One region of the Pradoshia sp. genome, then DNA from elsewhere that is predicted to be linked to it. Evidence: riboswitches for the same ligand, from Rfam matches in the RefSeq annotation. Region 1 holds a riboswitch; each other region holds the start of a gene.
The links. Region 1 has a riboswitch for S-adenosylmethionine ahead of ACI35L_RS08120 (methionine ABC transporter ATP-binding protein). Riboswitches for the same ligand answer to the same signal wherever they lie in the genome.

Region 2: it holds a riboswitch for S-adenosylmethionine, as region 1 does, so the genes downstream of both, metK (methionine adenosyltransferase) here and ACI35L_RS08120 (methionine ABC transporter ATP-binding protein) in region 1, are expected to answer to the same signal.
Region 3: it holds a riboswitch for S-adenosylmethionine, as region 1 does, so the genes downstream of both, ACI35L_RS14175 (bifunctional homocysteine S-methyltransferase/methylenetetrahydrofolate reductase) here and ACI35L_RS08120 (methionine ABC transporter ATP-binding protein) in region 1, are expected to answer to the same signal.
Region 4: it holds a riboswitch for S-adenosylmethionine, as region 1 does, so the genes downstream of both, ACI35L_RS11380 (methionine biosynthesis PLP-dependent protein) here and ACI35L_RS08120 (methionine ABC transporter ATP-binding protein) in region 1, are expected to answer to the same signal.

Annotation. Positions count from the first base shown of each region.
Region 1 covers NZ_JBJEFJ010000086.1:40,485-49,814, reverse strand. Annotated here, with positions in the region: gene sufB (Fe-S cluster assembly protein SufB) at 1-804, opposite strand, end outside; gene sufU (Fe-S cluster assembly sulfur transfer protein SufU) at 860-1,291, opposite strand; gene ACI35L_RS08145 (cysteine desulfurase) at 1,281-2,510, opposite strand; gene sufD (Fe-S cluster assembly protein SufD) at 2,510-3,817, opposite strand; gene sufC (Fe-S cluster assembly ATPase SufC) at 3,835-4,620, opposite strand; gene ACI35L_RS08130 (MetQ/NlpA family ABC transporter substrate-binding protein) at 5,289-6,119, opposite strand; gene ACI35L_RS08125 (methionine ABC transporter permease) at 6,135-6,803, opposite strand; gene ACI35L_RS08120 (methionine ABC transporter ATP-binding protein) at 6,800-7,831, opposite strand; SAM riboswitch class I at 7,943-8,060, opposite strand; gene ACI35L_RS08115 (O-acetylhomoserine aminocarboxypropyltransferase/cysteine synthase family protein) at 8,154-9,330, opposite strand, start outside.
Region 2 covers NZ_JBJEFJ010000168.1:15,835-25,164, forward strand. Annotated here, with positions in the region: gene ACI35L_RS14765 (DUF2584 domain-containing protein) at 1-164, shown strand, start outside; gene ACI35L_RS14770 (hypothetical protein) at 241-537, shown strand; gene ACI35L_RS14775 (hypothetical protein) at 586-819, shown strand; partial or broken gene ACI35L_RS14780 (nucleotidyltransferase family protein) at 872-1,378, shown strand; gene pckA (phosphoenolpyruvate carboxykinase (ATP)) at 1,440-3,011, opposite strand; SAM riboswitch class I at 3,367-3,496, shown strand; gene metK (methionine adenosyltransferase) at 3,620-4,819, shown strand; gene asnB (asparagine synthase (glutamine-hydrolyzing)) at 5,019-6,905, shown strand; gene ACI35L_RS14800 (gamma carbonic anhydrase) at 7,226-7,756, opposite strand; gene ACI35L_RS14805 (alpha/beta hydrolase) at 7,865-8,668, shown strand; gene ACI35L_RS14810 (tetraprenyl-beta-curcumene synthase family protein) at 8,683-9,330, shown strand, end outside.
Region 3 covers NZ_JBJEFJ010000159.1:207-6,273, reverse strand. Annotated here, with positions in the region: partial or broken gene metH (methionine synthase) at 1-3,031, opposite strand, end outside; gene ACI35L_RS14175 (bifunctional homocysteine S-methyltransferase/methylenetetrahydrofolate reductase) at 3,028-4,878, opposite strand; SAM riboswitch class I at 4,964-5,068, opposite strand; gene ACI35L_RS14170 (class I SAM-dependent methyltransferase) at 5,192-5,794, shown strand.
Region 4 covers NZ_JBJEFJ010000126.1:675-8,959, forward strand. Annotated here, with positions in the region: partial or broken gene ACI35L_RS11370 (nicotinate phosphoribosyltransferase) at 1-802, opposite strand, end outside; gene ACI35L_RS11375 (cysteine hydrolase family protein) at 820-1,371, opposite strand; gene ACI35L_RS11380 (methionine biosynthesis PLP-dependent protein) at 1,605-2,720, opposite strand; SAM riboswitch class I at 2,789-2,907, opposite strand; gene ACI35L_RS11385 (M42 family metallopeptidase) at 3,039-4,085, shown strand; gene ACI35L_RS11390 (patatin-like phospholipase family protein) at 4,141-4,986, opposite strand; gene ACI35L_RS11395 (GntR family transcriptional regulator) at 5,169-5,540, shown strand; gene ACI35L_RS11400 (ABC transporter ATP-binding protein) at 5,552-6,241, shown strand; gene ACI35L_RS11405 (hypothetical protein) at 6,238-7,071, shown strand; gene ACI35L_RS11410 (hypothetical protein) at 7,085-8,285, shown strand, end outside.

The DNA of each region.
Region 1 (9,330 bases):
TACGTTGTTCGCCCAGTTTTGGATGGTTGTATAACGGCAGTAAGCATTTTCTTTCACGATGATTTCAACGACCGCACTGTGAAGGGAGTTTGTTGTGTAAACTGGTGCTGTACATCCTTCAACATAGTGCACAGATGCATCTTTATCAACAATGATCAATGTACGCTCGAATTGACCCATGTTTTCAGAGTTGATGCGGAAGTAAGCCTGTAATGGCGTATCCACTTTCACGCCAGGCGGTACATAGATGAATGATCCGCCTGACCATACTGCTGAGTTCAAAGCAGCAAACTTATTGTCAGATGGCGGGATAACCTTTGCCCAGTGTTCACGGAAGATATCTTCATTCTCACGGAGAGCCGAATCTGTATCCTTGAAGATAATACCCATTTCTTCGAGGTCTTCCTTCATGTTGTGGTAAACAACTTCTGATTCATATTGGGCAGAGACACCAGCCAAGTATTTTTGTTCCGCTTCAGGAATACCTAATTTATCAAATGTGCGTTTGATTTCTTCAGGTACTTCATCCCAAGATTTCTCTGATTTCTCAGATGGCTTAACATAGTACGTGATTTCGTCAAAGTTAAGCCCGTTAAGGTTACCGCCCCATTGCGGCATAGGCATTTTGTAGAAATGTTCAAGTGACTTCAAGCGGAAGTCAAGCATCCATTGCGGTTCGTTCTTCATGCGGGAGATCTCTTCAACGATCTCTTTTGTTAGGCCGCGTTTAGAACGGAAGATGGAAACGTCCTTATCATGAAAGCCGTATTTATAATCACCGATTTCAGGCATTTTTTTTGCCATTGATCGCTTCCTCCATTCTTTCTGGTTAAAGGAAATCCTCTAACCCGTGTTTTATTTATTCCTTCAGACCTTTTTCCATTGCCTTCCAAGCAAGTGTGGCACATTTGATTCGTGCCGGGAACTTATTCACGCCTTGGAGGGCTTCTATATCACCGAGGTCTAGATTATCTTCATCATAATCCTTGCCTTGCATCATATCAGAGAAAATGGAAGCGAGCTTCATTGCCTCATCCACACTCTTGCCTTTGATGGTTTGCGTCATCATAGAAGCAGAGGACATGGAGATGGAACATCCTTCACCATCAAACTTTGCATCCTTGACAATGCCATCCTCCACCTGAAGAGTTAAGTGAATTCGATCTCCGCAAGTTGGATTATTCATGTCAATCACTAGGCTATCCCCTTCAAGAGACCCTTTATTGCGAGGATTCTTATAGTGATCCATGATTACTTGTCTGTAAAGGTTATCTAAATTATTAGAAGCCATTACTGAAATACTCCTTTGTTTTAACGAGTCCTTCGGCCAAGCGGTCGACGTCTTGTTCTGTGTTGTATAGATAGAAGCTTGCCCGTGCCGTTGACGAAACATGTAACCATTTCATTAATGGCTGTGCACAGTGATGTCCTGCTCTGATAGCAATACCCTCTGAATCCAGAACGGTAGCAACATCATGCGGATGGACATCATCAAGATTAAATGTAATAACGCCAGCTCTTGCTTCGGGGTTTTTCGGACCATAGATGGTGAGTCCTTCGATAGCCCCTAATTTCCGAAGAGCATAGGCAGCAAGCTTATGTTCATGCGCTTCGATATTTTCGAGTCCGATTTCATTCACAAAATCAATTGCAGCTCCAAGTCCGATTGCCCCAGCGATTATCGGCGTTCCCGCCTCAAATTTCCACGGAAGTTCTTTCCAAGTGGAGTCTTGCAATCCTACGAAGTCAATCATTTCTCCGCCGAATTCAACTGGCTCCATCTCTTCTAGATATTTTTTCTTTCCGTATAGGACACCGACACCAGTCGGCCCGCACATCTTATGAGCTGAAAAAGCGAAAAAGTCACAATCAAGATCTTGGACATCCACTTTAATATGCGGGGCACTTTGTGCTCCATCCACGACCATGACCGCACCGTTTTCATGGGCAATCTCCGCTAGTTCCTTCACTGGGTTGATAACGCCTAGAACATTGCTCACATGCATAACAGAGACGATTTTCGTGTTAGGTGTAATTACCTTTCTTGCTTCCTCAAGTGAAATCGTTCCGTCTTCCTGCAGGGGAATGTACTTTAAGGTTGCCCCTGTGGCCTTAGCTGTTTGCTGCCATGGAATGATATTGCTATGATGCTCCATCATGCTGATGACAATTTCATCTCCAGGCTTCAGGTTAGCTCGTCCATAGCTGACAGCAACCGTATTGATGGAGGTTGTTGTCCCTCTCGTGAAAACAACCTCCTCAATAGAATGGGCATTAATGAACTTTCTTACCTTCTCGCGCGCATTTTCATAAGCATCCGTCGCGATGGTTCCTAATGTATGAACACCGCGATGGACATTGGAATTATAGCGTTTATAGTAGTCTTCGATGGTCTGAATGACAGATAGCGGCTTCTGTGATGTCGCTGCACTATCTAGATAAACAAGTTCATGACCATTGACTTCTTGCTTAAGGATGGGAAAAAGCTCTTTAATATCAGGTCTTATCATTACTTAACTTTCCTTTCAATTACCTCAGTCAATTGTTTCTTAACTGCTTCTACAGGTAATTGATTAACAACAGGAGCTAAGAAGCCGTGAATGATCAAGCGCTCTGCTTCTGTTTTGGCGATTCCTCTGCTCATCAAGTAGTAAAGCTGAGTTGGATCGACGCGTCCAACGGAAGCTGCGTGACCTGCTGTTACATCATCTTCATCAATAAGAAGAATCGGGTTTGCATCCCCGCGCGCCTCTGGGCTAAGCATCAATACGCGTGATTCTTGAACCGCATCTGCTTTCGTTGCACCATGTTCAATTTTGCCGATGCCGTTGAAGATAGATGAAGCAGCATCTTTCATTACGCCATGCTTCAAGATGTAGCCATTAGAATGTTTACCGAAATGAATAACCTTCGTTGTGAAGTTCTGTATTTGGTTCCCTGTTCCGACAACGACTGTTTTTGTATCACCATACGCTCCATTTCCATGAAGATTTGTGATGTTTTCAGAAATCGTATTACCGTCATTCATCAAGCCAAGCGCCCATTCAACGCGGCCGTCATTCTCAACATATGCATTACGGTTGACATATGTTTGCATATCCTTAGATAGGGTATCCACTGCACCGTATTTTACTTGTGCGTTGTTTCCGACAATGACCTCAGAAATTAAGTTTCCAAGAACCGGCTTGCCGTCTGCTAAGGATATATAGTTTTCCACATACGTAACAGAGCTGTTATCCTCTGCAACGATCAACACGTGGTTATATAGATCTGCTTCTTTATTATCAATAACAAAGACTGCTTGAATAGGCTCTTCAATCACGACATTCTTAGGTACATACAAGAATACGCCGCCATTGAATAACGCTGCATGAAGAGCAGTCAATTTATTTGTTGTAACTGGAACACTCTTCGTCATGAAGTATTTTTGAACAAGCTCAGGATGTTCCTTTGCTGCAGCTTGAAGATTCATGAAGATAACGCCTTTTTCCTGAAGTTCTTTCGAAAGTGTCAGGTGTGCAGCTGTATGGTTTCTTTGGATATAGAGGCTTCTGTCCTCTGCTGGATTAAGCAAGCTTTTCACTTCATCAGCGAGCCCATCAAGATCAGCATACGGCTCACTGTCAACCGCGCTCACTTTCATATCCTCTAAATTCCATTTATCGATTTTTGTTTTATCTGGTTTTGGCATAGGAGTCACACTGGCTTCAGAAAGGGCTTCAAGACGAAGGCTTTCTAGCCAAGCAGGCTCACTATGTGCTTTTGAAAAAGAAGTGATTGCATCTTTTTCAATTGGTAACGTAGTTTCTGTTGTCATAATGATCCTCCTATTGCTTAAGCTTCGATTTCTACTGTTTCGTCTTCAATGCCTAGCTCTTCCTTAATCCACTCATAGCCTTCAGCCTCTAGACGCTGTGCAAGCTCTGCACCACCGGATTTCACGATCTTACCTTGCATCATAACGTGAACATAATCAGGTGTGATGTAGTTCAATAAGCGTTGGTAGTGAGTGATCATTAAGCATCCGAAGTCTTCGCCTCTCATTTGGTTGATTCCTTTAGAAACAACTTTAAGGGCATCGATATCAAGACCGGAGTCAATTTCATCAAGAATGGCAATAGCCGGCTCAAGCATCATTAATTGAAGAATTTCATTACGCTTTTTCTCACCGCCGGAGAAACCTTCATTGAGGTAACGCTGTGCCATATCTTGGTCCATTTCTAGAAGGTCCATTTTCTTATCCATTTCTTTGATGAATTTCATCAAGGAAATTTCGTTCCCTTCACCGCGTTTGCTGTTGATGGCAGAACGCATGAAATCAGCGTTTGTTACGCCGGAGATTTCGCTTGGATATTGCATTGCTAGGAATAGACCTGCTTTAGCGCGCTCATCAACTTCCATTTCAAGCACATCTTCGCCGTCCATTGTGATTGATCCGCTTGTTACTTCGTATTTAGGGTGGCCCATGATTGCAGAGGACAATGTAGATTTCCCTGTACCGTTAGGACCCATGATTGCATGGATTTCTCCACCTTTAACTTCAAGGTTAACACCTTTTAGAATTTCTTTGCCATCAATTGCAACATGTAAATCTTTAATTGTAAGTACTGAACCAGCCATACTTATACCTCCAATAATATAGTTATCTAAAGTTAGATTGTTTCTATTCTCAATTTATTCTCATTCCAATATTATAACAAATAGAATCTGGATTCAACTTTTTGAGCCCTTAAAAATCCTTGAAAAAACTACACTCTCCTGCCATAACAATTACTGCGTAAGGCTATTATAAAGTTAAATTATGAGAAAGAAAAGAACCAGCAATTGTATGCTGGTTCTTTCCCATTTTTCTATAATATCTTCTAAAATTAGAAGACTCGTCGATTCAGATCATTTACAATCTCATTACTTTTCAAATAACTGTCTTCTCGTCGTTCCTCTACTCGCATGCGCACATCTAACTTCTGGTTGTACACCTCATATCCAACTCCGTGCGCCTGCCTCATAGCCTTTTCCATTTCGTTCGTCACTCTGAGATGCAGCTGATTGTCAAAAATAATGAATCATCCCTTTCGAATTATTAAGTTAAGGTTATCACTTTATTAGAGAGCTCTCAATGTCTATATACCACGCTGAGCGATTGTTAAAAGTGATTTCGTCGATTTCTCAATGGAATTGCTTCATCATTCTGAGAAATGCCGGACGATATGTCTTATCAAGCAGGTATATATAATAGAAGAAAAAAGGTGCATTCCGAAATGAATCGGACATGCACCTTTTGTATTTTTTTATTCTGCTGGAATGACAGAACCTTTATATTCTTCATTGATGAAGTCTTTAATCTCATCGGATTTAAGGACTTCAACCAATGTCTTGATTGCTTCATTATCCTTATCTTCCGTACGAACCGCAATAATGTTCACGTACGGGTTATCTTCAGGACTTTCAAGTGCGATTGCATCCTCAGCTGGGACAAGATCTGCGTCAATCGCATAGTTGGAGTTGATTAAGACTGCATCGCCTTCATCATTATTGTAGACTTGAGTAAGCATTGGCGCTTCAATGTCTGTTTTAAATTTCAATTTCTTAGGGTTTTTCTCAATATCATCTACAGTGGCTTTCACTTTATTCACATCTTCCTTCAATGTGATTAAACCTTCTGCCTCAAGCATAGATAGGATACGGCCGTGGTCAGCAACGGAGCTGCTCATAATAATTTCAGCCCCTTCTGGCAGGTCATCTAAGCTGTCATATTTCTTGGAGTAAACGCCGATTGGCTCAATATGAATTCCGCCAGCATTAGCGAAATCATACTCATTCTCCTCAACCTGCTGCTCGAAATACGGGATGTGCTGGAAGTAGTTTGCATCAATGGATCCATCCGCTAACGCTTTATTCGGCATTACATAATCAGTGAATACTTCAATCTCCAAGTCAATGCCCTTTTCTTCAAGTAATGGCTTTGCCTTTTCCAAAATTTCTGCATGAGGAACATTAGATGCGCCTACAGTCAATTTCTTTGTATCCCCATCACCTGAACCTGAATCCTCTGAACTGCCGCAAGCCGCCAATATTAAAGTGAAGCAAAGTACTAAAATGAATGATAATTTCTTTTTCAACTCCATCTTCCTCCCTTAACGTTTATCCAGTTTCCTGGTTATGATATCTCCAATAAATTGGAGGATAAACACGATGATCAATACTAAGATGGTGGCCACTATTGTTACATCGGATTGTCCTCGGCTGAACCCTTCCAGGTAAGCTAAATTACCAAGTCCGCCTGCTCCAATCAACCCTGCCATCGCTGTATAGCCAACTAATGCGATTGCCGTTACCGTTATCCCAGACACAAGTGCTGGTAATGACTCAGGAATCAACACCTTCCAAATGATGGTGAACGAGGTTGCTCCCATCGACTTGGCAGCTTCAATAACCCCTTTGTCAATTTCTCTAAGTCCAATCTCAACCATTCTCGCATAAAATGGCGCCGCACCGATGATTAAAGCCGGCAGTGCCGCATTTGCCCCAATAATGCTTCCCACGAGGGCTTTTGTGAAGGGAATAAGCAGAACGATTAAGATAATAAATGGAATGGAGCGGAAAATATTCACAAAGGCGCCCACAATTCCATAGATGAATTTGTTTTCCCACAGATTTCCTTTTGATGTCAAGAACAACAGAAGGCCCAGGATAATGCCTAGGAAAAAGGTTGCGACTAAAGCGATTCCTGTCATGTATAGCGTCTCCATCGTTGCCTCTGAAATACGCTCCCACACGACATTTGGAAAATAGGTCTCCATCATTCTGAAATCACCTCCACACCGATGTCTTGATTATGGAGATACTCGATGGCTTTCGCTACTTCTGATTGTTCTCCATCCAGATGAATGAATAAGGTTCCATAGGAACCGTTTTGAGTTTGAGAGATTTTCCCTTGCATAATATTTACGTTAATTTGGTAAGAACGAATGACCTCAGAGAGCACTGGGGTTTCCGCTGACTCACCAATAAAGGATAGCTGAACAACCTTCCCTGTCGGATAAGCTTCAAGCATGTGCTCAATCGTTTCCTTCGTTTCCTCTGGCTCTGTCACCTGCTGAACAAATCGCTTCGTAATAGGTGCTTCCGGTTTCTTGAACACATCTAGCACCTGCCCGCTTTCCACAACCTTGCCCAGCTCCATTACTGCTACACGATGACAAATCTTGCGAATGACATGCATTTCATGGGTGATAAGGACAATGGTTAAGCCTAAACGTTTATTGATATCAACCAATAAATCGAGAATATCATCTGTTGTTTGTGGATCGAGTGCTGATGTTGCCTCATCACATAAAAGGACCTTTGGATTATTGGCAAGTGCACGCGCAATGCCGACACGCTGCTTTTGTCCGCCGCTCAATTGGGAAGGATAGGCATCTCCGCGCCCTTCAAGGCCGACAAGCTTGATAAGCTCCTTCACTCTAGCTTTCCTCTTATGCTTTGGCACTCTCGCTATTTCCAGCGGAAATTCTATATTTTCACTAACCGTCCGTGACCATAGAAGATTGAAGTGCTGGAATATCATGCTCACTTCCTTACGAGCATTCCGTAATTCCTTACCTTTAATGGCGCCCATATCTCGTCCGGCAACCTTTACTGTTCCTTTTGTCGGTTTCTCCAACCCGTTTAGCATGCGGATAAGCGTACTTTTTCCAGCTCCGCTGTATCCAATAATCCCAAATATCTCACCTTGCTCAATTGATAGGGACACATGATCAACGGCTTTAATGGATGTACCTTTTTTAAATGTTTTTGTATATGTCTTGGATACATCATTTAACGTGATCACTTAAACCTTCACCTGCTCTTTCTCTTATGCTCCATAGATTCCAATTCAATAAAAAATGCCTTCCTGCTATGAGCAGAAAGGCATGAATAATTAACTTATGCATGTTCCTTTCTCTCATCTTCCAGGACTTAATAATCCTGTGTGAATTGGCACCTTTTCAATCATGGCTGTCATGATTGCCGGTTGCCGGGCTTCATAGGGCACATCCCTCCACCTCTCTGGATAAGAGTCGTTCGATTCATTCACTTGTTACTGAATGTTATCCTACCATGGAGAAGAACGAGGTGTCAATAAGGACTTTTTATTTTACCACAAAATTCTATCATTTCGTTGTAACGGATTGGGAGCTGATGCCTGTTGCCTTCTCGATAGCAAGCTCAAGCTCTTCGATTAAATCCTCCACATTCTCAATCCCGATGGAAAGACGAACGAGATCATCAGTCACCCCGGATGCCTTCAAATCTTCTCCCCTTAATTGCTGGTGAGTCGTGCTTGCGGGATGAATAATCAAGCTCTTCGCATCTCCGACATTCGCGACATGTGACCACAGGCCGATTGTATCAATCAATGTCTTTCCGGCAGCCCTTCCGCCCTTGATGCCGAAAACAGCTACAGCACCCGCTCCTTTTGGCAAATATTTATTGGCGAGCTCATAATCAGGATGGTCTGGATCACCTGGATACAGAACCCAGCTTACAGCTGGATGCTGCTTTAAGTATTCAATGATCTCCTCAGTATTGGCAATATGCTCCTTCATCCTGACATGCAGGGTTTCAAGACCAAGAATAAATTGAAATGCATTGTATGGACTTAAGGCTGGACCCAAATCCCTTAATAGCTGGACTCTCGCTTTAATAATATAGGCAGCTGCCCCAATGGCCTCGCTGTAAATGATGTCATGATAGCTTGAATCAGGCTCCGTAAACCCTGGGAATTTCGGAGAATTCCAGTCAAACTTTCCTGCATCCACAATAATGCCCCCTAAGGTTGTTCCATTCCCAAGCAGCCATTTCGTTGCAGAGTGAACAACAATATCTGCTCCATGCTCAATTGGCCGGCATAAATACGGGGTCGCAAATGTATTGTCAACAATAAGCGGAATACCAGCCTCATGGGCAATCTCTGCCACCTTTTCAATATCCAGTACACTCAAGCTTGGATTACCGATTGTTTCTCCAAAGACAGCCTTCGTCTTCGGCGTGATAGCCTGTCTGAAATTCTCCGGATCACTTGGGTCGACAAACTTCACCTCTATTCCATATTTAGGGAGTGTTGTCGCAAATAAATTATATGTACCCCCGTAGAGTGTAGAAGCTGCCACAATTTCATCGCCTGCACCCGCAATATTCAAAATGGACAATGTGACGGCTGCTTGACCGCTCGCAACAGCAAGCGCACCAATTCCACCCTCAAGCTCTGCAACCCTTTCCTCAAGGACACTCGATGTCGGATTGTGAATCCGGGTATAAATATAGCCAGGCTCTGATAACCCGAATAAA
Region 2 (9,330 bases), on a different contig from region 1:
TACAAAAGGATGGATATCGATTATATCCAATTGATATTCCGATTGAAATTCGGACAACGCTTGAAGGAGACACAAGAGGAACAGCATTGATCAAGAAGGTAGAATGGGAGAACGCTAAGACAACGATAACCTATCAGCTTATCTCCTTAAATTCCAGCAACTAAGAAGCTAAAAGGCAGACAGAAGGCATATGCACTGTGTGCCTTTTTTGATTTTCCTAGCGATAAAGGGGGAGACAGAATGGATTTTCAGATTGGTATTTTTGTGTATGATTATGAATTTCACCGTGATGACACGGTTAGTCAGCTGTCTCTGATAAGTATCTTGGAATCAGGCTGTAAGGAGGCGGCCCTCCGTAATTTGAAGACACAAGTGGATGATAGTTTTTTGGACGGAGAGATATCTTTCTGGATTCGAGGAGAGCGGTTTGGCGGTATGAGCTATGCTACGACCTCTCTCTTGACGACGTGTGAGACCTTGATTCGGTTCAAGGATTATGAGAAAGATGGAGGGGCAAATATTATTTTTCTGGATTAATCAACGGATTTCTTTATTCTGCTAAATGAGCAGGACTGCCAATTAAAGGTGTTGGATTATCAGTATGAAACAGATGAAGAGGGCTTTGTCCTGTCTGTTGAACAGACTGAAATAGTAAGTGAGCGTATTCCGAAAGGGGTGTTTGAGGCGGAAATTATGAAAGCTTGCTCTGACTTTGTTTCCTTCTGTGAGAAAGCTCAATTGCCTGTAAATAAAGATGAATTGGCGGATATTAAGAGATATTGTTTAAGAGCGGTGAATGAAATGAGAGGCGGGATGTAGATTGAAGAATGAAGCAGATATCCTTAAAGTCATTCAACAAGACCGTTGGATGATGGAGACCTTGGAAGCAGCCCAATCTTTGCATAAATCAGATTGGTCGATTTGTGCCGGTTTTGTCCGTACAAAGGTATGGGATGTCTTACATGGGTATACAAAGAGAACGCCGCTTCCAGATATAGACTTTATCTACTTCGATGAGAGCGAGACAGATGAGAGAGTGGAAAAGGTTTTAGAGCGGAAGTTAGAGAGGCTCCTGCCGGGCAGGCCGTGGTCCGTCAAGAATGAAGCAAGGATGCATATGGTCAATCAGATTCCTCCGTATACTTCAACTAGTGATGCTATCTCTAAATTCCCCGAAACGGCAAGTGCAGTCGGCGTAAAGCTGGATGAACATGGAGATCTTCAATTATGTGCACCATGAGGCGTGCATGACCTCCTTGCGATGAAGATACGGCCGACTCCGTTTTTTACAGAGACAGCCGAGCGGCTGGATCTATATGAAAAGAGAATAGCGATAAAGAACTGGCTGAAGAAGTGGCCGCTCGTTGAGAAGAATTGAATGGTGTACATACAAAAAAAGTGGAGAAATCATAATTGATTTCTCCACTTTTGCTATTTCTTTAAGCAATTGGACCGCCTTTAATGACGATATTTGTGTCGATATGATCAAATGACAAGAAATTCTCACGGAACTTGGCTGCAAGCTCATGAGCTTTCTTATAGTAGGCCTCTTGATCTGCCCATGTTTTATTTGGCTGCAATACGACATCGGGTACGCCAGGGACATGAAGCGGGATATGTAGGCCGAATACACTGTCTTGAACGGTTTCAACATTGCTTAGTTCACCCTCAAGGGCTGCCTGTACCATCAAGCGGGTGTATGAGAGCTTCATACGGCTGCCTGTGCCATATTCGCCGCCTGTCCATCCTGTATTGACCAAGTATACCTGGACATTATGCTCCTCGATGTTCTTGCCAAGCATCTCCGCATAGCGGGTAGGCTGAAGCGGAAGGAATGGTGAACCGAAACAGGTTGAGAAGGTTGCCTCTGGTGCAGTAATGCCGCGTTCTGTTCCAGCTAGTTTGCTCGTGTAGCCGCTCAAGAAATGATACATGGCTTGTTCCTTTGTCAGCTTGCTGATAGGAGGCAGCACACCGAATGCATCAGCTGTCAAAAAGATAATGGTTGTCGGGTGCCCAGCCACACTTGGTTTGACGATGTTGTCGATGGCATCGATTGGGTAAGCAGCCCGTGTGTTTTCCGTTAAGAAACCATTGTCATAGTCAGCAATGCGAGTCTTATCATCAACCATTACATTCTCAAGGACAGAACCGAATCGAATGGCATCGAAGATTTGCGGCTCTTTCTCATGAGATAAGTTTATGCACTTTGCATAGCAGCCCCCTTCGATATTAAAGACACCGCTTGGAGACCAGCCGTGTTCATCATCACCAATCAAGCGGCGGCTCGGATCTGCTGATAAGGTTGTCTTGCCTGTACCGGAAAGACCAAAGAATAGGGCAACATCCCCTTCCTGTCCAACATTGGCTGAACAGTGCATGGAGAATACGTCTTTCTCAGGAAGCAAGTAGTTCATGATGGAAAAGACGGATTTCTTCATTTCCCCGGCATATTCTGTACCGCCGATTAAGACGACTTTCTTCTCGAATGAAACGATAATGAAGGTTTCGGATCTCGTACCGTCAACTTTCGGGTCTGCCTTAAATCCAGGCGCACAAATAATCGTGAATTCTGAGCTATGGGTTTTTAGTTCTTCCGCTGTCGGGCGGATGAACAGCTGATGTACAAACAGATTATGCCAAGCATATTCATTGATTACTTGGATAGGTAAGCGGTATTCTTTATCTGCACCTGCGTAGCCATTAAAGACGAAAAGTTCATCCTGCTTATTCAAGTAGCTGATGACCTTCTCATACAGGTTCGCGAATGCTTCCTCCGAGATGGGTTTATTTACGCTTCCCCAGTCAATTTTATCCTTTGAGGAAGCTTCCTCGACAATATATTTATCTTTTGGAGATCGACCGGTATACTTGCCTGTTTCTGCCTTGATAGCACCAGTGGATGTCAAAATCCCTTCATTTCGTGCTAATACTTTCTCAACCAATTGAGGAACGGATAACTGGATGTGCATATTCTCATTAGATAGCAGTTGCTTCAACTCATTGGACATTTCAACATGGCTCATAAGAAATCATCCTCTTCCAATTAATGTATTTGTCTCTTGTATGAAAAATAGTATAACATATTTGTGTAAATTAAACATACTAATTAACGATTAGATAAATAAAAAATATTAAACAACCGTTCCACATCCTTAGCTGCTGCTCACTTCCTTAGCCATACAGGATTGATTCGGCTTTTAATATTTCCTATTACTAATATTGTTAACTTGTTCACAATATATTATATCAATTTATTCATAAAATTGCGACAGTTGAGGGGCTTTGAAACCCATACAAATATATCCTGCACATATATTGACAGTTCATAGTATAGTAAGTTAAGATTTAACTTTGAAACGGATACTCTTATCAAGACTCGGTGGAGGGAACAAAGCTCTATGAAGCCGGGGCAACCTGCAGTTTGAACCGCTATTAGGTTCACGCAAAGGTGCTAACTTGATGCAAGGCTAATAGAAGCCTTGAACGATGAGAGTGAAAGGCGAATTTCGTGAGATATAGACCTTTCCTCTTTAGGAAGGTCTTTTTTTGTGCATTCAGGACATGACTAAAGATAATGAGTAACCGTATAGATAAGTACTTAAGGAGGAGTTTTATTATGTCGACTAAGAGACATTTGTTTACATCTGAATCTGTAACTGAAGGGCATCCAGATAAGATTTGTGACCAAATTTCAGATTCCATTCTAGATGAAATCCTTGCGCAGGATCCAAATGCGCGTGTAGCTTGTGAGACTTCTGTTACGACAGGCCTTGTCCTTGTTGCAGGAGAAATTACGACTTCCACCTATGTGGATATTCCGAAAATCGTTCGTGAAACGATTAAAGGAATTGGGTATACAAGAGCGAAGTACGGTTTTGATGCAGAGACCTGTGCTGTCTTGACGTCCATTGATGAGCAGTCAGCAGATATTGCTCAAGGGGTAGACCAGGCGCTTGAATCTCGAGAAGGAACGATGACAGACGAAGAAATCGAAGCAATCGGTGCTGGTGACCAAGGCCTGATGTTTGGGTTTGCCTGCAATGAAACAGAGGAATTAATGCCTCTACCAATCTCACTTGCCCACCAATTATCAAGAAGATTGACAGAAGTACGTAAGCAGGAAATCCTGCCATACCTTCGTCCTGATGGAAAAACTCAAGTAACTGTAGAATACGATGAGAATGATAAACCTGTTCGTGTTGATACAATTGTTATTTCAACTCAGCATGACCCGGAAACAACCCTTGAACAAATTCAGGCGGATTTAAAAGAGCATGTAATCAAGTCAGTTGTTCCGGCTCATTTAATTGATGAAGCGACAAAATACTTCATCAATCCAACAGGCCGCTTCGTGATTGGCGGACCTCAAGGAGATGCTGGATTAACTGGTCGAAAAATCATCGTTGATACGTATGGCGGTTATGCGCGTCATGGCGGTGGTGCTTTCTCCGGCAAGGATGCGACAAAGGTAGACCGTTCTGCTGCCTATGCTGCCAGATATGTAGCGAAGAACATCGTGGCAGCCGGTCTCGCTGAAAAGGCTGAAGTTCAATTGGCTTATGCGATTGGAGTAGCTCAGCCTGTATCCATTGCGGTGAATACTTTTGAAACTGGCAAGGTTGATGAAGATAAGCTGGTTGAATTAATCCGTGCAAACTTTGACCTTCGTCCAGCTGGTATCATCAAAATGCTTGATCTGCGCCGTCCAATTTATAAACAAACAGCTGCTTACGGCCATTTTGGACGCAATGACCTGGATCTTCCATGGGAGAAAACAGATAAAGCAGAAGTACTTCGTACACAAGCTTCCATATAATGAAAAAACCTTAGGGCATACATGCCCTAAGGTTTTTTTAATAGTCTTTATGCGACAAATGACATACTAATGTTACATATTTTTCTAAAAATACCGGTAAATAATTCGTAGGATTCGACATATTTTGCGCAAAAAGTCTGATAGTATAGATTGGTGCAATTATAAAAAATATTTATTATAAAGCGAGGTTTTTTTCGTAATGTGCGGTTTTGTTGGGTGTGTTCTAGATAAATGTCAAGATGCTCTCGTATCTGATTGTTTAAAGGAAATGAACAATCTTATTTACCATAGAGGACCAGATGATGAAGGTTTTTATGTTGATGAATATATTCAATTAGGCTTTCGCCGTTTAAGTATTATTGACCTGGAAAGCGGTCACCAGCCACTTTCTTTTGAGAATGAACGGTATTGGATCGTTTTCAATGGTGAAATTTATAACTATTTGGAGCTAAGAGAGGAGCTTTCCCTTAAAGGGTTGGAATTCAAGACGAATTCTGATACGGAGGCTATCCTTGGTGCATATGCGTATTATGGAGAAGCGGCTGTTAAGAAGCTGCGCGGGATGTTCGGGTTCGTCATTTGGGACAAAAAGGAGAAATCCATCTTTGCAGCACGCGATCCGTTTGGAATCAAGCCGTTCTTCTATAAAGAGGAAGAAGACAGATTATTCTTTGCCTCTGAGAAGAAGAGCATCGTATTGGCTTCTGGTGATGAAGAGGTTAATTTGGATGCATTGCAGCATTATTTAACTTATCAATTCGTGCCTGAGCCGGAAACAATGACAGATGGCATCAAGAAGCTGCTCCCAGGACATTATCTAAAGAAATCAATCGGGGGACCAATTGAAATCGGTCAATATTGGAAGGCGTCCTTTTCACCAGTTCTGAAGTCAGAGCAGGATTGGACAGAGGAGATTCGTGAAGTAATGATTGACAGTGTACAGAAGCATATGCGCTCAGATGTGCCTGTCGGTTCATTCCTTTCCGGAGGAATTGATTCTTCTATAATTGCTTCTATCGCAAAGAAATTCCATCCAAATATTAAGACGTTCTCTGTCGGCTTTGAGCATGAAGGATTCAGTGAGATCGATGTGGCAAAAGAAACAGCCGATAAATTGGGCGTAGAAAACATTAGCTACATCATTTCGCCGGAGGAATATATGCAGGAACTGCCGAAGATTATGTGGCATGCTGATGATCCGCTTGCTGACCCGGCATGTGTACCACTTTATTTCGTTTCAAGGGAAGCGAGAAAGCATGTGAAGGTCGTGCTGTCTGGGGAAGGAGCGGATGAATTATTTGGCGGTTATAATATTTACCGCGAACCGCAATCTCTTGAGGTATTCACGAAAATGCCTGCAGTCTTAACCCGTTCCTTAAAACGAATTGCGGCTATTCTTCCTGAAGGGGTTAAAGGAAAGAGCTTCATTGAACGTGGCTGTACACCAATGGAAGAACGCTATATCGGCAATGCGAAAATGTTCGTGGAGGATGAAAAGAAAGAGCTGTACAAACCATACCATGGCGGGTTGGATTATAAGACCATTACTGCACCATTCTATCGTGACGCAGCAGGGTATGAGGATGTCAGCAAGATGCAATACATTGATATTCATACATGGCTCAGAGGGGACATTTTGTTAAAGGCTGATCGGATGACGATGGCACATTCTCTTGAGCTGCGTGTACCATTCCTTGATAAGGAAGTATTTGAGGTGGCATCTAAGATTCCATCTGATATGAAGACAAGTCATGGCACAACTAAGTACATTCTGCGCAAAGCCGTGGAAGGAATTGTTCCTGACCATGTCCTCACAAGAAAGAAACTAGGTTTCCCTGTTCCAATTCGTCATTGGCTGAAGGATGAGATGTATGATTGGGCTGTGAACATTATTCTGGAAAGTGACACGGACCATTTATTCCATAAGGATGTCATTCTCCGTTTGCTTGATGACCATGTAAAAGGAAAGGCCGATAATAGCCGCAAGATTTGGACAGTACTTGTGTTCATGATCTGGTATGGAATCTTTATCGAAAAAAAGTACTCTTTTCAAACAATGACTGAAGATTTAGTAACGACACATTAATAGGGATGTAATAATCCTGGGGCATCCGCTTCCGTTGCGGATGCCTATTCTTTATGAATGGATGATACCGTTTTCAAAAAAATATTTAATGGAAAATGAAACCAAAATGATTCTTATACAGTAAAATAATTGATAGGTACTAAGTAATTATCTTTCCATACATACAAGAACAAACATATGAACTATTCAGGCTGGTCATTAAATAGATGTAGAGAAATGAGGTTGTCATGTTCCTCTGGCAGGACAAATTGGAACACCCTAATATGATAATGAACATAAAAAATGGGTATACAATAAGATGTATCCCATTCTATATTGGTTTATTGATTTGGTTGGATTGGTTGTATACTGGCATAATAACGGCCTTTCTCAGCATACTCTCGATAGATTCGGTCCATATCCTTTATGTCCTCGTCTGTTAACGGGCGGATTATTTTAGCTGGGCGGCCGAACGCAAGGGTATTTGGCGGGATTTTCTTGCCCTGCGGGACAAGACTGCCGGCACCGATGAAAGCACCTTCGCCAATTTCAGCGCCATCGAGAATGATGGAGCCCATTCCTATTAAGGCTTTCTTCTTTACATGGCAGCTATGAAGGATGCACTGATGTCCGACTGTGACATCATCCTCAAGAATCAACGGATTATTAGGGCTTTGATGCAGGACAGAATTGTCCTGAACATTGACATTGTCGCCGATGATTACGGGGGCGACATCGCCTCGAATAACCGTATTAAACCAAATGCTTGAGTTCTTGCCAATCGTAACGTCACCGGTTATGACAGCATAGTCAGCTATATAGGCTGATTTATGTAAGGAAGGGATTTTATCTTTATATTGATATAATTTCATTTCATAACCTCCGTATTCTATTGTAAAATAGATAGTTAATGAAAGTGTACATATAAAAAAATGATGTGTAAATATATTTACGTATAATCAAACTGGAGGAGTGCATCTATGAAAAAATGGGAAACCGAGGGGAAGGCTAACGGGGTAATTGTCATTGTCCATGGGGCAATGGAGCATTCCGGAAGATACACTTGGCTTGTCCAAAAGTGGCTGTCAGCTGGATACCATGTTATAAATGGAGACCTGCCTGGACAAGGGATGACTTCAAGAGCAAACCGCGGCCATATTAATTCGTTTGAAGAATATATCGATACCGTAGAGACGTGGGTGAATGAAGCCTATACATTCGGACTGCCTGTCTTTATGCTTGGCCACAGCATGGGTGGTTTGGTTGTGATTAAAATGCTTCAATCGAGAGAATTTAATCTTGCAGGCGTTATCCTGTCATCCCCTTGCTTCGGAACATTGATTAATCCGCCTAAGATGCTGGATACCATTTCCCATGTCATGAATCTTGTGTATCCATCTTATCGGAGAGGTACGGGGATTACCATTGACATGGCTACGCGCAATAAGGAAGTCATTGAGTTTGACTTAAATGATTCTCTTTATGTGACGAGTGTGTCCATTAGATGGTATCGTGAACTGGTAAAGGCGATGAAGGATGCCTTTGATTTTGATGAGGATTTTCCGGATATTCCATTACTGGTCATGCAGGCGGGAGATGACAAAATTGTTGACCGCAATATGGTAAGGGAATGGTTCAATTATTTCCCTGCCTCTGAGAAGCATTATAAAGAGTGGCCAAAGCTGTACCATGAGATATTTAATGAACCAGAGCGGGAGGACGTATTCCAATACGCCAAGAGCTTTGTGGAAGCCCGCCTCCGTAATATTGGGTATATCATTTAAGGAGATGGAGAATGTTGAGGCTGCCTGCAACTGAATTCGGTTTAGCGAAATTGGTTTTTAAAGATATCTTTCCAATCGTTCACCGTGAATTGGACTATTGGGAAGAAAGAGCGAAGTCAATTCCTAATGAGGAGCTCCGCATCCAGGCGACGGCGAGTATTGCCCATAAGACCTTTCATTGTGAAGGCGGGTCAATACTCGCTTTAATTGCTGGGGAAGACAGGGCTCAGGTAATTCGATTTATTGTTGCTTACCAGACAATCAGTGATTATCTTGATAATTTATGTGACCGCAGTACCTCATTAGACCCGGAGGATTTTTCTCTGTTGCACGAATCCATGCAGCATGCGCTCAACCCAACAGCGGAGCTTAAGAATTATTATGAGCGGCGAGAGGATCAAAATGACGGCGGATATTTATCCGATCTGGTAAAGACATGCCAGGAGGTTATGCAAACCTTGCCGTATTATAAGGAGATTCAGCCGTATTTATTCGAACTTTGCGGGTATTATTGTGATTTGCAAGTACATAAGCATGTTATATGGGAAGAAAGGGTACAAAGACTACAAGCCTGGTTCGAAGACAACAAACATCATTTGCCTGAAGGGATGACCTGGTATGAATTCAGCGCTTGTGCCGGCTCAACGCTCGGAATTTTCTGC
Region 3 (6,067 bases), on a different contig from region 1:
CGACATGATCACGTATATTTGCTTCTTCATCCGCCACATAATCAGCCAGACACAGATACGGATTCTTCCGTTGTCGCGGGAAGGTAAAGCTTTCAATGACCTGGGTCCTGCTTTCGTCTGAGTAGATTTTCAGTTCATTGCCTTTACTTGCCGCAGGGTAGAACCGATAGGCAGCATGCAGCTTAATCAAGTCTTGTTCAACAATTTCATTGACAATGGATAGCAGGTTCATCACTTTTGGGTCTTCCTCAGCAATCAGCTTATCAATATTGCCTTTTAAGCCGAAATGGTGTCCAAAAAGCATTTGCTTATTGATATATGGATATACTTGCTTCAGCGGATAGTCTCGCAGGATATGGCGTTCTAAGTCCTCTGGTACTGGCGGACTTAACTGGTCCTGCACCGTCTTAAGAGGTGTTTCAGCACTCTCAATGGCTGCTACCTTAACCGCCTCAGGTTCTTTCGTTTTTCGTTTCTCTCCTAGTATTTCCTTGAGGAAATCTGCTTGTGTTTCTTGGTCATGCAGCTGGTTTACAAGATCAAGGCCTTTCATGGCATCCTTCGCATATACGACGGGTCCAGTATATTCTGGAGCAATCTTATTTGTGGTAAATCTCCTCGTTAAGGCTGCGCCGCCGACAATGATTGGCGTATTGATTCCAGCCTCCTTCAAGTCTTGTGCCGTTATGACCATTTGCTGGGCTGATTTCACAAGCAGACCGGATAAACCGATGATGGTTGGATGTTCCTTTCGTACCGCCTCGATAAGGGTTTGAGGGGTAACCTTGATGCCCAGGTCCACGACTTCGTATCCATTATTGCTTAAGATGATGTCAACGAGGTTCTTCCCAATATCATGAACATCCCCCTTCACGGTTGCGAGCACCATTTTGCCCTTAACAGTCTTATCACCGGACGTTGTCATCAGCGGTTCAAGCTGGGAGACAGCTGCTTTCATTGCTTCTGCACTTTGAAGTACCTCAGCAACGATGAGCTGATTATCATTGAACAACTCGCCAACCTTGGCCATCCCCGCCATTAGCGGCCCATTGATAATATCAAGAGGGGCCATTCCTTCTGTGAGAGCTTCATCAATATCCTCCTTCAGTCCCTCCTTCGTTCCTTCAATGATATATTCAGGAAGGCGCTCAAGAAGCGGCAGCTTTTCCTTCTGCTCTTTTTCCACCGGTTTCTTCGTACGGTAAAATTCCACGAATTTCGAGAGCGTTTCATCAGAATTATGAAATAGCAAGCCTTCTGAAAGCTTGATTTCCTCCTCAGGTATGAGGGCAAACCTTTGCAGATTCTCTGTATTGACGATGGCATAGTCAAGCCCAGCCTTCGTGCAGTGATACAAATAGACGGCATTCAACACTTCCCTTCCTTCAGAAGGAAGCCCAAAAGAAACGTTGCTGATTCCGAGGATGGTGAGTGTACCTGGGAACTCCTTCTTGATGGCAGCTAATCCTTCAACTGTTTCGGCAGCTCCATTTCGATATTGCTCATCTCCCGTTCCAACTGGGAAGACGAGTGGATCAAAGATAATATCCTCCGGATGAATTCCATATTTCTTCGTCAATAACTCATAGGAACGACGGGCAACCTCAAGCTTTCGTGCAGCACTTACCCCCATCCCCTTCTCATCAATCGTTCCGACGACAAGGGCTGCGCCATATTGTTTCGCCAGCGGAATGATACTCTCAAATCGCTCTTCCCCGTCCTCAAGATTGATGGAGTTGATGATGGCCTTCCCTTGGGAATAGCGAAGTGCTCGTTCAATGACGGCTTCATCTGTTGAATCAATCACAAAGGGAACCTTCACTTTATTGGCGACAACCTTCATGAATTGCTCCATATCCTCTACCTCATCGCTGTCAGGGTCAGCCAGACAGACATCAATGACATGCGCTCCCTTTTTCACCTGTGCGCGGGCAATTTCGGCAGCCTCTTCAAAGGCCCTTTCTTTAATAAGCCGCTTGAATTTACGTGATCCAATAACATTGGTCCGTTCTCCAACAAATAATGGGCGCATGGAATCGTCATAGGTCAGCGCTTCAATTCCTGAGAGCATATGCTTCATTTGAGGCTCCGGTGCTCTGCGGGGCTCAATCCCTTTGACTGCTTCGGCAATAGCCCGAATATGATCTGGGGTCGTTCCGCAGCATCCGCCGACAAGATTGATCCATCCTTTTTCCGCGAATTGCTTGATTTTCTTAGATAAGGATTGCGGCGTTTCATTGTACTGACCGTTCTCATCTGGCAGCCCTGCATTTGGATAACAGCTGACAGCACTTGGCGTCAGCTCGGATAAACTGCGCAGATGCTCGGCCATGAATTCTGGACCTGTTGCACAATTAAGCCCAATCGCCAATGGATTCATATGGGCGGACGATATATAAAATGAATCGATCGTTTGTCCGGCAAGTGTTGTTCCCATTGGCTCAATCGTCCCTGATAGAATCAGCGGAAGCTCTCTCCCTTTTGAGACGAAGGCATTCTGCATTCCGATATACGCAGCCTTTACATTCAGCATATCCTGGCTGGTCTCAAGGAGGAGCAGATCAACTCCGCCGTCAATTAAGCCCCTCACCTGGGTTTCATAGGATTCGACGAGCGTCTCAAATGTCGTTCCTCCGGTTACGGATAAGGTCTTGGTTGTCGGTCCCATTGAGCCGGCCACAAAGCGCGTCCCGTCTTCTGTTCCGAGACCATCGACAGCCTCTCTCGCAAGCTGGGCTGATTTCACATTCAACTCATAGGCAAGATGGCTTAATCCATATTCATCTAGGACAATCGGTGTCGCACCGAATGTATTCGTCTCGATAATGTCAGCTCCCGCAAGCAAATACTGCTCATGGATGGTTCGAATTGCATCCGGTCTTGTGATGGACAAATATTCATTGCACCCATCATATTCCTCCCCTCCAAAATCCGCTTCCGTCAGATTAAGTGCCTGGATCATCGTTCCCATTGCCCCATCAAGGATGACAATTCTCTCATTCAGTAAATCTCTTAATTTATGTGAATTCATTGTTCAAACACATCCCCGCTTATGACTGATTTCTTCGTGCTGGCGTATGCCACAAGTTCTCCGCTTAATTCATATCTCATAAAAGGTGTAATAATATAATGTCCGTTAAAATATTCTGCCGCCGCATCCAAAAGCTCCTTAGAAATGGCGAGACTTTCCCTCATCGATGCCTCCGCATCTGTTCCTGCCTTTTCCATTGCACGCAGCACAGGCTCCGGCAAGGTAATTCCCGGCACCTCATTATGCAGGAACGAGGCATTCCGGTAACTCGTCAGCGGCATGATCCCAATAAAGATCGGGGCTTTAATATGCCTGGTCGCTTCATAAACTTCCCGAATTTTCTCGACGGAAAATACCGGCTGCGTGAGGAAATAATCCGCTCCCGCCTGGATTTTCTTCTCCATTCTCACAACAGCCTTATCCACATATTTTACATTTGGATTGAAAGCCGCAGCCACCTCGAAATTCGTCTGTCCGCCCAGCGATTTCCCCGAATAGGAAATACCCGCATTGAACTGTTTGACTAATGAAATCAAGTCAATGGAAGACAAGTCATAGACAGAGGTTGCACCTGGAAAATCACCGATTTTCGAGGGATCTCCCGTTACAATTAGGACCTCATTAAGCCCTATTGTGTGCATCCCCATTAAATGAGATTGCAAGCCGATGAGGTTGTGGTCGCGGCACGTCAAATGGACAAGTGGATTCTTCTTCAGCTCAGCCTTCAGCAAGGAAGCAATCGCGACGTTTGATATGCGAGGGGAGGCCAGAGAGTTATCCGCTAGCGTAATGGCATCAGCCCCCATCTCGTGCAAATATCGACTCCCCTTCATGAACTCTTCCACTCCAAGCGTTTTCGGCGGATCCAATTCTACGAGAATAGCAGGCCCTTTCTTCACCTTCCCTAAAATCGTCTCTTTATCCGGCTGTCGAAAATCATAGGTGTAGACATGGGATTTTCGGCTGATGACCTCCTTCTTTTCTGTCAAAGGCACAAGACCAAGAATCCCCTTTTTAATGGCCCGTACATGGGCGGGCGTTGTCCCGCAGCAGCCGCCAATTAACCGCACACCCTGTTCCACGAGCTGTTTCGCTGCGCTGACAAAATAATCTGCATCAGTCGAGTAAACATAACGGCCATCCGTAAAGTCGGGCAGACTCGCATTAGGATAGGCAGAGTAGAAGGCATCTTCTCTTAATGGCACCTCCTCGAATGAACGAATCATATGGTAGGGCCCCATGCGGCAATTTAACCCAATGATATCGGCTCCTTTTCCTTTGATCAGGTCAAAGGCATCCTTCACCTGCATGCCATTTTGAAGCAGGCCGACTTCATGCAAGGAAATATTGGCGACAATCGGTAAATTCGTTTGCTTTCTTGCTATCTCAAGGACATATAATAATTCCTCTAGGTCATAATAGGTTTCCAGGATTAGACCGTCCGGCTCTTCTAGAAGAAGCGCATCCAGCTGCTCCTTGAAATAGGTCCCAATCTCCGTCAAGCTTAGCTCGGATTTCCGTACGCTGCGTAGCCCGCCTATCGTACCAAGGACATAAACCCGGCCTGCTGCCGCTTCCTTGGCAAGCCTGACTCCCTCCCTGTTTATCCGCTCAACCTCACCTTCAAGTCCGTAGCGCTTCAGCTTGTGAAAGTTAGCTCCAAATGTATTTGTCTGAATCAGATCGGCACCTGCTCCTATATATTCCTTATGTAATTCGGCAATCCGTTCTGGATTGGTGAGATTTAATTCCTCATAGCATGTATCTATCCCAAAGGAATAGAGCAATGTACCGCTCGCTCCATCTCCAACAAGGATTTCCCCCTTAAGTCTCTCTAGTAAACGCATCTTTTCCCCTCCCCTTGAGTATGCAGATGGATGTCCGATTATAAAGAAAGAGCCTTTCAAAAATGAAGGCCCCAGTTATGTACGGCACTCATCTTTCAAGCTAAGCTTGCTGGATTTAGCACCTTGGACACTGTTTGTCCAGGTTGCTGAGGTTTCGCAGGGCCAGTCCCTCCGCCTCTCTAGATAAGAAAATATTGGATTGTTTATTAAATTTACTACAAATTTTCAGTAATTTCAATTTATTTAGAAAATTATTCTCAGAAAGTTACCCCTCACCCATATTTGGGTAATAAGGGAATGAGGTGAATGATGTATGAAGGATTTCGTTTCAAAGCAATTTAAAGAACCAAAGGGATTGATTGGAAAAGCAGCAGGCAAGGTCATGGCAGTTGAAAATGGCGTATTATATGATTGGACCTTCAAGGAGCTCGGATTGGTAAATGGAGATAAAGTACTCGAGATTGGATTTGGCCCAGGTGAGGGGCTGCATATGCTTCTCTCTTCCTTCCCGAAATGCCGTCTTGATGGCTTTGATCCATCACAGGCAATGATAGACTTGGCCAAAGAGCGAAATGAAGACTCCCTGAAAAGCGGGCGTCTCACCATCACGCTTGGAACAGCTTTAGATGTACCATTAGAGAATCAATATAACCGTATATACAGCGTTAACAGTTTCCCTATGTGGGAGGAAAAAGAAACCTCCCTTAGCCGTTTGCATGCCCTTTTGACAACTGGAGGAAGCCTCACCATCACCGTCCAGCCCCGGCAAAAGGATGCCACCATCAAACACGCTGCCAAGCTCTCCCTCGAGATTTCGTCACTCATGAAAAGGACTGGATTCCATTCCATCAGAACAAATGAAATGGAGCTGAAACCATGTACCGCTGTTTCCGTCAGCGGGATAAAAGGGGACTAAGCTATTTTAATAAAGATTGTAAGAGGCACCCTAAAAGTCAGAATCAAAATCTACCTTTTGGGGTGTTCGATTATCACGAACTAATCAGCTATTGGATATGATTCTTATCAATCAGTTAATAACTCAGTCTTATACGTAGACCGAATATTTACCGGTATTTTATTAAAAATGTGAAGGGGAATTCCCCTTTCACACTTTTAAAGTGTGTATGGAATCTCCAATAATAAATAAAAAAATGGGGTAAGTTGGTTCGTAAACAAACTCCATCCAGCC
Region 4 (8,285 bases), on a different contig from region 1:
CTAAGTCGCCGCTGTCTAGGCGGATGGCTTTGAATTTAATCTTGTCACCCATTTCCTTGGCAACCTTGATGGCTGTCGGTACACCTGAGCGTAATGTGTCATAGGTGTCGACGAGGAAGGTGCAGTCATAATGGGATTCCGCGTATTTCTTGAAGGCTGTGTATTCGTCACGATAGGTTTGGACAAGGGCATGGGCATGCGTTCCTACGACTGGTATGCCGAATAATTTACCTGCGCGGACATTGCTTGTCGCTTGGAATCCGCCGATAAAGGCCGCGCGTGTCCCCCAAATGGCCGCTTCGGTTTCCTGAGCTCTTCTTGTCCCAAACTCAAATAATGGATCGCCATCGGCTACCATGGTGAGCCTTGAGGCCTTTGTTGCAATCAATGTCTGGTAGTTGACGACATTGAGGATAGCCGTCTCAACAAGCTGTGCCTGAGCTAGCGGGGCTTCAATACGCATAAGAGGCTCATTCTCAAATACGAGCTCCCCTTCCTTCATGCTTCTAATTGTTCCTGTAAATTTTAGTTCCTTAAGGTAGGACAGGAAGTCATCAGCATAACCTACTTCATTACGTAAATATTCAATATCAGTGTCTGTAAAACGCAGCTCTTTAATATACGTAATGACACGCTCAAGTCCTGCAAAAACGGCATAGCCGTTCCCAAATGGGTTACGTCTAAAGTAAACGTCAAAGACGGCTTTTCTGTTATGGATGCCATCCCGGAAGTATGTTTCCATCATATTAATTTGGTATAGATCTGTATGTAACGCAAAGCTGTCATCTTGATAGTGTTTCATCAAGCTTCCTCCTTAATTTATAAAACATCTGCTCCAAGTGTTTGTTCAAAATGGCCAAGAGCCCATTGATGGCCGGCCTCATTGAAGCTTGCCACTCCATCTTTATGGACGATAATCTTGTAGCCTTTATTGTAAGCATCCACCGCTGTATGGAGGACACAAATATCTGTACAAACCCCGACTAAATGAAGCTCGGTGATTCCCCGCTCACGAAGCTTGATATCAAGGTCCGTGCCGGCGAAAGCAGAATAACGCGTCTTGTCAATCCAAAGGACATGGTCTTCGTCCTTGTTCCTATTATACACATTTTGCAGATTTCCAAATAAATCTCTGCCAGCAGTGAAACGGATATTATGGGGCGGGAACAATTTCGTTTCCGGGTGGTAAGGATCATTCTCTTCATGCACATCAATGGCAAATACGACATAATCCTTCCGTTTAATGAATTCTTCTGTCAATGAAACAATATAATCCTCAATTCGCTGCCCTGGCTCACCGCAGGTCAATCTTCCCTCATCTGCCACAAAGTCGTATGTATAATCGATATTAATCAGCGCCTTCAACCGAATCACTCCTCTGAATTTATGGTTGGACTGTCATCAGCATAACAAAAAATCATGCGAGATGTCTTTACAAATAATTTTACAGCTATTCTACCATTTAAGACAGAAGATTTCCGCTTCTTCACCCGTTTTTTCCTTCTTGCCAGCTTTAAGCTGCTTATCTCTTACATTTTCCTAAAATCACCATCATTACTCCATAAGAAAAGCCAGCCCTGCAAAATGGACTGGCTGAACGGATATTATGCTTGCACTTGTTTGCTGCTAACCGCTTCAAAGGCGTTCTTCAGGTCGGCAATTAAATCATCAGCATGTTCGATACCAACGGAGAAGCGGAGCAGCCGGTTACAAACACCACCTGCTATGCGGACCTCCTCCGGGATATCGGCATGCGTTTGTGTAGCCGGGTAGGTCATAAGGCTTTCAACCCCTCCAAGACTCTCAGCGAAGGTGATGACACCAAGGCTTTTCAGGAAGTGATTGACCCATTTCTCAGATTGAAGCCTAAACGAAATCATGCCGCCTTTTCCCGGATAGAGGACATCGATGACCTCCTCCCGCTCCTGTAAGAAAGCCGCGATTTTCCCAGCGTTCTCCTCATGCTGCTTCATGCGGAGGCTCAATGTCTTCATTCCTCTCATGACAAGCCAGGAATCAAATGGCGAAAGGATGGCCCCTGTTGCATTTTGATATTCATCAAGCTTTTGGCAGACATCCTCTCCCTTTGCGACAATGAGGCCAGCAAGAACATCATTATGACCGGCAATATATTTTGTCGCACTGTGAACAACAATATCAGCACCGAGTTCAAGCGGACGCTGCAAGATTGGTGTGTAAAAGGTATTATCAACAATCAAAAGGAGGTTATTCTCTTGACTTAAATCAGCAATTGCCCGGATATCGATTTCCTGCATTAAAGGGTTTGTCGGTGTTTCAATAAAAAAGGCTTTTGTCTGACTTGAAATGGATTCAGCAAAATCTCTATAGGACTGGCATTGAACAAAAGTGATGCCGTATTTCTTCCAGGTTTTTTCGAATAAACGATATGTACCACCATATAAATCAGCTGAAACAAGGATCTCATCACCCGGTTCGAATAATGTGAGCAAAGCATGGATGGCTGCCATGCCAGAACTATAGGCAAAGCCTTGCTCACCGCCTTCAAGGGCCGCGATGGCCTTTTCCAAAACCTCTCGGGTCGGATTTCCTGTCCTGGTATAGTCATAGCCTGTTGATTGTCCAATCCCCTCATGCCTGTATGCGGTCGAGAAATAAACGGGCGTGTTCACCGTACCTGTTTGTGTTTCACTTCGATTGCCGATTTGGGCTAATACTGTTTCAATCTTCCATGCGGTCATTGTTCTGCCCCTCCCAAATAAAAATAAAAAAGCCTTCCAAGAAGAAGACTTATCGAGCTTTACTCTCCTTCTTATCTCTCGAGGCACATAAATATGCATATGCCTTGCAGGATTTAGCACCTTTCCGAATGCATCGGCGGTTGCTGAGACATCATCGGGCCCGTCCCTCCGTCTCTCGCGATAAGATTTGTTCGAATATTCATTTAACTATAATTTACATGGATATCCTAAAAAAGGCAAGAAATTTCTCATCTATTGTACCCTTTTTCCACGGAGGTATATAATAGAGCTATTCACTAATAAGAGGAGTGTCTACAAATGAAAGCAGACGGTCAAGAGATATACGGCTACATAAAAGATTTGGTTTCCATTCCAAGCCCGACTGGCTATACGGAAGAGGCCATTCGTTATACAGAGAACTTTCTGAATACATGCGGAATTGGAAACAAACGGACGAATAAAGGGGCCTTGCTTGCGACAATTAAAGGCCAAGATGATTCTAAACACCGCTTCCTGACAGCCCATGTGGATACTTTGGGAGCAATGGTCAAGGAAATCAAACCAAGCGGGCGTTTAAAGCTGACGATGATCGGCGGCTTTCGCTGGAATGCCTGTGAGGGAGAATACTGCAAGATTCATACAGCAGACGGTAATGTGTACACAGGAACGATTTTACTAAACCAAACCTCTGTCCACGTTTATCAGAAAATGGGTGAAGTGAAACGCGACGATGACCATATGGAAGTTCGGATTGATGCGGTCACCAAATCAAAATCAGATACGCAAGCACTCGGTATTGAGGTCGGTGATTTTGTCTCATTTGAGCCTCGGGCAGAGCTTGCTGGGGACGGCTTCTTAAAGTCAAGGCATCTGGATGACAAAGCGAGTGTCGGCATCCTACTCTACTTGATAAAACAACTGAAGGAACAAAACATCGCCCTTCCATACACTACCCATTTCCTTATTTCCAATAATGAAGAAATCGGCTATGGCGGAAACTCTAATATTCCGGACGAAACTGTTGAGTATTTAGCTGTGGATATGGGCGCAATTGGAGACGGCCAAACAACGGACGAGTATAGTGTATCCATCTGCGCGAAGGATTCAAGCGGTCCTTATCATTATGGCCTGCGCCAGCATCTTGTCAAATTAGCCCAGGAGCATGATATTGATTACCGTGTTGATATATATCCTTTTTATGGATCTGATGCCTCCGCTGCCATCCGGGCCGGGTATGATATCGTTCATGGATTAATCGGACCGGGGATTGACGCCTCTCATGCGTTTGAGCGCACACATATCAGTTCCATTGAACATACGGCCAATTTGATTTGGCATTATTTGCAGTCAGAGCTAGTCGTCTGATTATTGCCTAAAAAAGGGGTGGGAATAGATGGGTCTATTCCTCCCCCTTTTTATCTCATAATAACTCCTTCAATTTTCCATATGCTTTCTTTGCTTCCCGGTAGCCTTCCTCATACAGATTCTCAAGCTTTTGCGGATTCCGTCCGATGGTGGAAACATCAAGCCTCCGTATTGGCTGGATAATAACAACGTTCCCCTTCTCCTCTTCCTCCTTAAGATACTTTATCGTGTCATTATAGACGATATGATGGTTTTTCATTGCTTTCAAAAGTCCCGCATATTTCCCATATTTCCTTGAGGCAAGCCAATTCCAATTTGATGGTGCCTCTCTATATCCTTTATTCTTCGTTAATACAACAATGTTTTTCGTGTTTCCGTCTTTCACCGATTTCTTAATGGGAATAGGATCGGTCACACCCCCATCAAGGAGATATCGTCCATTAAAGGATACCTCCGGTGCAAACAACGGCAAGGAGCTGGAAGCCCTTAGTATGGTAAGCATATCCTTACTATATGATTGTTTATCAAAATAAACAGCTTCGCCAGTCTCACAATCGGTCGTTCCAACGACAAAGCCTTCCTTTGAGCTGCAGAATGTTTCCATATCAAAAGGAATTAGCTCATTTGGCATTTTGTCAAAAATTAAATCCATTCCAAACAATTCCCTATTTCGCAAAAAGCGCTTAAAGGAGATGTATTCAGGATGTCGACTGTATTCAATGATCACCTGATGATTCCGATTCATTTGGCGGGCAATATAGGAGCTGCCATTACATGCCCCTGCTGAAACTCCAATGGTATACGGGATATAGATATCCTCCTCCATCAAATACCTCAGGACACCCGCAGTGAAAGCTCCTCGCATTCCGCCCCCCTCCAAAACAAGCCCTGTATTCTGCATATGCACCATCTCCTTGGCTTAGTGTCTATACCGGTGTCATCCTACTTTTTCCCTCTTTCAATTAAAAAATAAGCATTATTTTCATAGAAGTTATTGACATCTATGGTGTATTACCAGTATAGTACACCTTAAGGAGTGTATGAACCATATAGTACACACACCAAGAATTAGGAGGTGAATGGATGTCATTCCTCATTAATAACCGCGATCCCGTTTACTTACAGGTTGTCCGTTACTTCAAGGAACGAATTGCGACTGGAGAATTGGCAGGAGGACAGGAAATCCCATCTCGCCGTGAACTGGCCGGTTTATTGAAAATCAACCCGAATACCGCACAAAAAGCCTATAAGGAAATGGAGGAACAAGGATTGATTTATACAGAGCGCAATTTCCCAAGCCGTGTTACGACAGATGAAAAGATCTTAAACGGCGTCCGCGAGGAATTGATTCAAGAGGCAGTCGATGCCTTCATCCTAGCCGTCAAGCCCATTCAAGTACCAGTTGACGAATTGGTTGATATTGTGAAAAAGAATTATCTTACCGAAGAGAAATAAGGAGGAGAACTATGCTGCAGGTAAAGAACGTAACAAAAAAGTTCGGCAGGAAACGTGTATTGGACGATGTAAGCTTCACGGCGAATAAAGGTGAAATCACCTGCCTGATCGGTATTAACGGCGTCGGAAAGACGACCATCATGAAAGCCATCCTTGGACTTACACCCGTCAATGGCGGCGAAATCCTCATTGATGGAGAACACCGAAAGAAAAGCACCTATGAGAAATTAACTTTCATTCCGGATGCATTAACCATGCTTCCAGGCTTTACGATAAAACAGGCAATGGATTTCATGACTGATTTCTATGAAAGCTGGAACCAAGACCGTGCTGATGAATTGCTTCAATTCTTTAAGTTAAACGAGGAACACCGTATTTCCACCCTTTCAAAAGGAAATACAGCCAAGGTTAATCTCCTATTAGGTCTTGCTCAGGATACAGACTATGTCCTCATGGATGAACCGTTCTCCGGAATTGATATCTTCAGCCGAGAACAAATTGCCAATGTATTCACGAGTCATTTAATTGAAGACCGAGGCGTCATCATCACAACTCATGAAATCAATGATATAGAACACTTAATTGATAAAGTAGTCGTATTAAACCATGGCACCGTCTATAAGGAGTTTAACGCAGAGGACATGCGGATCAAGGAAGGGAAATCCGTCGTGGATGTACTGAGAGAGGTGTATATACAATGAATCGATATTTAAAGCTAGTGAACCTGGAAGTTTCACGGGTAGCGAAAGTATTATTTGGGGGCTTGGCTGCTCTATTCATCATTCAAATGATTGGAGTATGGATAACATCCAATCAATATATGAGCCGTGCGAACGAGGCCATTATGAACGGAGAGAGCGTTCAATCGATTGTAGACAATTATTCTTATATGAGCATGCTTAGCTTCAGTGATAAAATTTATTTTATCGGACCTATCGCTCTTTGTGTGGGTGCTGTCTTCTTTTATATCTTTTTGATTTGGTACCGGGACTGGAGCGGTAAGAATACGTTCATCTATCGCCTTCTTATGCTGCCGACCGCTCGACTTTCCGTTTATTTTGCCAAAGCAACCGCTATAATGATTATTATCTTCACAATGGTTGCCGCTCAAATGGTCTTCATCCTAATCGAAAGCAGCTTCATGGAATTGCTCACACCAGCTGAGTATTTAAAAGAAGCGACCATCAGCCAGATGGCCAGCTATAATATATATTTGTATTACATCATCCCAGGTACCTTCACAGAATTTATCCTCTACTATGGTGGCGGATTCATCGTCCTGACGGTATTATTTGCAGCTATCCTGATGGAACGTTCGTTCAGATGGAAGGGGCTATTCCTCGGTTTGATTTATATCGCCTTTGCGGTATTCCTGACTTTATCACCAATCGGAGTTTTAATTATGCTCGATAAAGCCGACTATTTCTATCCATCAGAAGTCGTCTACATGACGATTGCCTCAAGTATGGTTACCGGAGCCCTGTCTGTATGGATCAGCCATTATCTATTAAATAAGAAAGTTACCGTATAGGAGGAAGTAATAGATGAAAAAATATTTAACTTTAACGATTCTGACTGTCTTCCTGCTCGCAACCTTCTCCATCTACTATATTCAATCGGCCTTAGCAAAAGATGACAAGCTCCAATTCTATATTGAACAAACAGGCGGAGACAAGGAGATAATCAAGGATATAAGTGTCAGTGGTGCATATAATATTGGCGGCAGGTACAACAGCAGGTACCAAACCATGACCATCAAGGATGATGAAACATCCTATGTAACAGATCTTCCCTATTTCAAACAAATGGATTACGAAGATTTAAGCTTTAGAAGCAAGCAATTCCAGAAACTAAAAAAAGACTACCCAAGCTTCATGAGAGGAAAATATGATACGGGATCATTATTCGAAGATGATAACCACGTCATCTATGCAGAGGTTGATTATTCCACGTCCATTAGGGGTGAGAGAAAAAGCTACCACTTCACCATTGATCGATTGAACAAACAGAATGAGAAAGCAAGCTCCTACAAGATCGATGTTCCAAAACAAAAGAACATCAATATAATGGAAGTTTATGATGTTCAATATCATTACAATGAAATGCGCATCATTACAGCCAATCAACAATCTAATCCTTACGTAACAGAGGTCCATCAATATTCCATTGATTTAAAAAAGGAAAAAGTCACAAATGACGAGGTTATTTTCACACACAAAGATACACAAGAAAATTATCACTCAACCTATTCCTTGATGGAACGGAATGCCACCCAGCCGTCCAGCATCATGATGTTCGAAACGGAGGAAAGTCCAATTAGTGATGATGATGAGGCCGAACCGCAGCCGTCAAATAAATCTATTTATGTCTTCCAGTATAAGAAAGGAAAGCTATCTGAGCTTAAATTGCCTGACGAACTGCAAAACCAGCCAAATTCCGATGTCTCTTATCTATACGATGAAGACTATTTATATGCAAATCTCACCTTATATGAGGAACAGCAAACAACCGCAACAGTCTATAAAATAGATTGGAAAACAGGTAAAGTGGTTGACAAACTCAAACTAAACCTTCGTGACAACAAGCAAATTGAATACATTACACTACGCGATGATCACATCCAGTTATTCGGCCGCGATTCCGAAAGCCATCCTATCTTTAGCATCTATAATCTTGATGATGGCAAGCTGAAGTTCGAAGGTCGAATTGAAGCGAAAGACAAAGATGCCGTTAACTTCAAAGAGC